2 regions of the Alcaligenes sp. LTN-3 genome follow, and region 2 is predicted to be linked to the other one. Evidence: riboswitches for the same ligand, from Rfam matches in the RefSeq annotation. Region 2 holds a riboswitch; the other holds the start of a gene.

Region 1 (2,450 bases), 260 kb from region 2:
TGGAAGTGATGCACCGGACCTTGCCCCAGGCCGATCTGCAATTGGTCGGCAGCGGCCAAAGCGCCATTCAGGTATTCCTTGGCCAAACCCACCGCAGTTGGCACGCTGCGGCCCGGTAGCAGGGCCGCAATGGCAGAAGATAGTGAGCAGCCCGTGCCATGTGTGTTGCGTGTCGGGATGCGGGGCGACTGAAAAACATGGTTCTGCCCCTGACCTTGCAACAGATCCACACTGTCCGGGCCGTCCAGGTGGCCGCCCTTGAGCAGCACCCATTCAGGGCCCAGCAAGCACAAATCCTTTAAAGTGCTGTGCATTTCTTGCAGCGAGGCGGGTTCCGGTTTTTGCAGCAAATCGCCTGCTTCGGGCAAGTTGGGGGTGAGCAGGGTACACATGGGCAGCAGCTTGTCGCGCACCACGGAGACGGCTTCGGGGCTGAGCAAACGGTCCCCGCTTTTGGCAACCATGACCGGGTCCAGCACAATCGGGCAGTCCAGGCCGTGATGGTGTAGGCGGTCTGCAATCGCTTCCGCAATCCCTACGTTGGCGATCATGCCGATCTTGATGGCATCCACGCGCACATCCTCAAACACCGCGTCCAACTGGTCCGCCACAAAGTCCGGCTCCAGCGCCACAAAACGCCGCACGCCCTGGGTGTTTTGCGCGACCACGGCTGTAATTACGCTCATGCCGTAGGCACCCAAGGCGTACATGGCTTTCAGATCAGCCTGAATACCAGCGCCGCTGGTCGGGTCTGTGCCCGCAATACTCAATACATTCGGAATCATGCTTGGCCTGCTTGATCTTGAGTGGCAGCCAATGCCAATGCCTGACGGGCAACTCGGACGACGTCAAAACTGTGTGCCACATCCAGACTGTTCAGTTCCGCATTGCTGAACCAGCGTGCGTCCAGGGCATCATCGCCTGCCTGTGGCTCACCTTGCTGCCAGCGAAACAGCACAGCAATCAGAATGAAGTGTGAATAGGCCAAGGGTGTGGTGCTGGGCTCGCGGTCAAACACATCCAGCGCATCAAAGACCTGCAAGGCCTGGCCTTGTATGCCGGTTTCTTCGGCCAACTCCCGATGGGCCGCCGCCATGATGGTTTCGCCCGCGCGGATTTTGCCGCCCGGAAAGGCCCAGCGTCCGGCATCGGGCCGATTGGCGCGGCGTATCAGCAAAATCTGGTCTTGACGGATGACGGCAGCCAGGGTGGCGGCAACCGGGCCGACGGGGGCGGGAGAGTGGTCAGACGACAAGATAGCAACTCCTAGTCAAGGATAGCCATCCGGCAGCAAGCGGCGAGCAGGTACATACCCGTCCCTTCGCCGGCATGACCCGGATCAGGTTCAACGGGTCACTGCGGTGCAATCTGCTCGGGCAGTTTCTCAGCCTGCTCGCCAGGCTCCCCTCGGTGAAAAGACCGTTCTTGTTAAAACGGTCTGGGCGAGTATACCTGTCTTTCGCCTACAACTCCCCCGTCAAAAACTGCGCTCGCCCACGCCCGAAGGACCAGTCTGCATCGCTGTTCTCGACCAGGGCGATGATCAGATCATCGGGTGATACGCCACAGTTTTGTTCCAGTCGCTCTGCCAGCAAACGGTAGAACTGGACTTTCTGACTCTCGCTGCGGGGGCGGGACACGATATGCAGCAGCACTACTTTGTCGCTGCGTGGGTAGCCCAGGCCGGTGTCGTCCAGCACCAGCTCGCCGGGACGGTGCTGGGTGACGCATTGGTAGCGGTCGCTGGCAGGAACATCAAAGGCGTGCACCATGGCTTGGTGCGTGGTGTCCAGTAGCTGGCGTAGTTCGTCGTCGCTGCGGCCTTGGATCAGGTCAAATTTCAGTAGTGGCATGGTGGGTCATTCTTGATAGGAAGTGCGGTCTGCAAGGCCGTCGGGAGTGATAGCCATATCGTCGTACATCAGGCGTTCGGCTTCGATGAGCAAGGTTGATAGTTGCTGGTAAGCGGCGGCCCATTCATCAATAAGCTCGTTGCTGGCCATCCTCTCGATCAGCTCTTCGCGTAGGGCTTGCAGCAGGAAAGTGTCCGCATGTGGGGCACGCTCGGACTGGATTTGGAGAGCAACGCGATTGTTGGTGATCTGGCTGGCCAAGGGACTCAGCGGTGGGGAGTCGCGCAGTATCAATTCATAAAAATAGGTGGTCAAGGCTTCACCGTCGCTTGCCAGCAGCGGCACAGCCGCCTTGATGATGTCGCGTTGAGCGTCTGTCAACATACAAATCAAAAGCCAGGCAAGACGTGGCTATTTGTACAGTCAACGAGATAGGCAGCAGGGTGAGTCACGGTATCAGTCTCCTAGTTTGAGGTTGAGATAGCGGCGCTATCCATAGGGAAGATAGAAGACTGAATGAATCAAGTAAAATGATGAATAGTGAATTTATGGATCATTAATAATGATTAAATGGCGATTCCTATAAGCGTGGTCTGG
Region 2 (2,450 bases):
GCTGATCAGCACCGGCACAATGGCGGCCAGCAAGAAGGATTCCAGCAAGTAATCCATCGGGCCATTGGGGCGTGGGAACACGGCCAGACCGGCCACCAGGCCGCCCAGGGTGCTGAGGGTGGCGGTAAAGCCATCGTAGCGGCGGCTATACAAACCAAAGAACACGGGGAAAGCGGCTGCCGAACACAGCAAGTCTGCCAGCAGGAACAGGTACAGCACACTGAAACCTTGCGAGGACGCGTACAGCACAGGGATGGAGCAAACCCAGATCAGGGACCGCGCCAGACTCATCATTTGAGCGGTATTGCGATGGGGCATGATCCGGCCCAGATCCACCGCAATCAGGCTGGAAACAGCACTGATGGCGGTATCGGCACTGCTCATGACCAAGGACAGGCCCAAAGGAATCAGCAGTACCAGAAACCAGACCGGTACGTGCGGCAAAATAACGTTGAACAAGGCGACGGAGCTGTCACCGGTGGAGCCCAGGCCCACAAAGGCCAGACCAAATAAACCCATCAAAAAGATGAAAGGGGCGACAAACAGGCCACCGAGCAAAAAACCGCGACGCATGGACTGCGTGTCTTTGGCGGCATAGATGCGCTGCCAGTTGCCCTGGTGAAACAGGCCGGTCAGCAAGATGGCCACAAAGAAGGTCAGCCCGGCCTTGATACCGACCGGGTCGCCAAGCTCGATCAGGCGCGGCGCCTCCAGCTTCACGCTGTCAAACAATTGCACCGGACCCCCTACGGCTTGCCAACCAAACATGATGATCAGAAACAGCATGGGCAGGATTACAAGCATCTGTACCTTGTCGGTAAAGATGGACGCGCGCAGTCCGCCATAAGACGTGTAGATCAGCGTGGCCAGCAGCACAATACCGGCGGTGACCCACAGGGGGATAGGGGCAATCAAGGTAATCATCTTGGACATGGCGGTGATTTCAGCCGTCATGGAGATGAACATGTAAAACAACATGATGAGCAGGGTCAGCGCATACATAGGGCGACCGTAGCGGGCAATGACAAACTCGCTCAGGCTGTGGCCGCGTGGCAGCAGCTCGCGCATGCGTTTGCCCAGCGGAATCATGGCCAGGCGGGGCGACATGGAACCGAGGGCATAGCCGATGACGGCGCTCAATCCTCCCCAGGTGGCGGCCTGCGCGGGTGAGAACAGGATCCATGCGCCCAGCGAAGAAGCCAATAAAGTCAGAATGGTAGCGACGGAACTTTGACTATTGCGAGCCACCACAAAGTCTTCAAGAGAATTTTTGTAGTGGCGGGCGTATAGCACCCCGGCCAGAGCAAAAGCCGCAGAAAAAACGATCAGCCACAGGAGGGTGGCGGTTTGGTCCAGCATGAGATCTCCCCAAAAACCTGTTTGAACAGGCACAAACCGGCCAAGCTGGCGGGATGCCAGGGCAGGGCGCAGAAAAATGGAGGGATTGAAATGGGGCGTGTGAGCTGATGAATGCACCGCACAGACAAGAGCGGGCAGGCTGCCAGGCCGCGTTTCCTTTCCCTTCGCCGGCATGATCCGGATCAGGTTCTAAGGGTTACCGCTTGAATGCGGAGTCTCAGCCCGTTAAGGACTCCCCCAGGAACAGGTTCAAAGAGTAGGAGAGCTTCTTTCAAATGTCAATGATACGGTCTAGGCCAATTTATGCTATGGTCTGGCTGCGGCACGGGGTGTCCTTCTTGGAAAGGGCTGAGATAAAACCCGTCGAACCTGATCCAGCTCATACTGGCGAAGGGATGTCCGAATCCATAGACCTGCGTCTGAACCGGGCCGACATCCTCGCCGAATTCTTGCAAGGAGTCTCATGTCTGTGGAACACGTCTCGGAACTCTCCCAACAACTTGTTCTGGTCACCGGCGGCGCACGCGGCCTGGGGGCTTGCCTGGTACGTGCGTTTGCGCGTCAGGGCGCGAAAGTTGTCATCAATTACCTGAAAAGTGAAGCAGCCGCTCAGGCGCTGGCGGATGAGTTCCCGCAGCAATGTCTGGCCGTGCAAGCGGACGTGACGGATGCGACGGCGGTGCAAGCTTTGTTTGCCAAAGCCCAGGCGCATTTTGGCCAGCCTATCACTACGGTCGTCAATAACGCGTTGCCTGAATTTTCTTTCAACGGCGATGCTCGTCCCCATGCCGATACGCTGACGTGGTCGCAACTGAACCAGCAACTGGAAGGCATTGTGGGCGGTGCCTTGAACACCACACAGGCGGCATTGCCTGGTATGAAGCAAGCGGGCTTTGGTCGCATCATCAATATCGGTACGAACCTGTTCCAGAACCCTGTTGTGCCCTATCACGATTACACGGCCGCCAAGGCGGCGTTGTTGTCCATGACGCGTACCTTGTCGCACGATCTGGGGCCCGATCAGATTACTGTGAACATGATTTCTGGCGGTTTGCTGCGTACAACCGATGCGTCCGCGGCTACGCCCGAGG

What was found. Region 2 has a riboswitch for thiamine pyrophosphate ahead of AC6I6N_RS03345 (sodium:solute symporter family protein). Riboswitches for the same ligand answer to the same signal wherever they lie in the genome.
Region 1: another riboswitch for thiamine pyrophosphate. It lies ahead of AC6I6N_RS01965 (NUDIX hydrolase); the one in region 2 lies ahead of AC6I6N_RS03345 (sodium:solute symporter family protein).

Annotation. Positions count from the first base shown of each region.
Region 1 covers NZ_JCAPDN010000001.1:422,343-424,792, forward strand. The annotation lists gene thiD (bifunctional hydroxymethylpyrimidine kinase/phosphomethylpyrimidine kinase) at 1-785, opposite strand, end outside; gene AC6I6N_RS01965 (NUDIX hydrolase) at 782-1,255, opposite strand; TPP riboswitch at 1,300-1,418, opposite strand; gene AC6I6N_RS01970 (tautomerase family protein) at 1,464-1,853, opposite strand; gene AC6I6N_RS01975 (NO-inducible flavohemoprotein) at 1,860-2,237, opposite strand.
Region 2 covers NZ_JCAPDN010000001.1:682,980-685,429, forward strand. The annotation lists gene AC6I6N_RS03345 (sodium:solute symporter family protein) at 1-1,359, opposite strand, end outside; TPP riboswitch at 1,501-1,608, opposite strand; TPP riboswitch at 1,675-1,772, shown strand; gene AC6I6N_RS03350 (3-oxoacyl-ACP reductase) at 1,823-2,450, shown strand, end outside.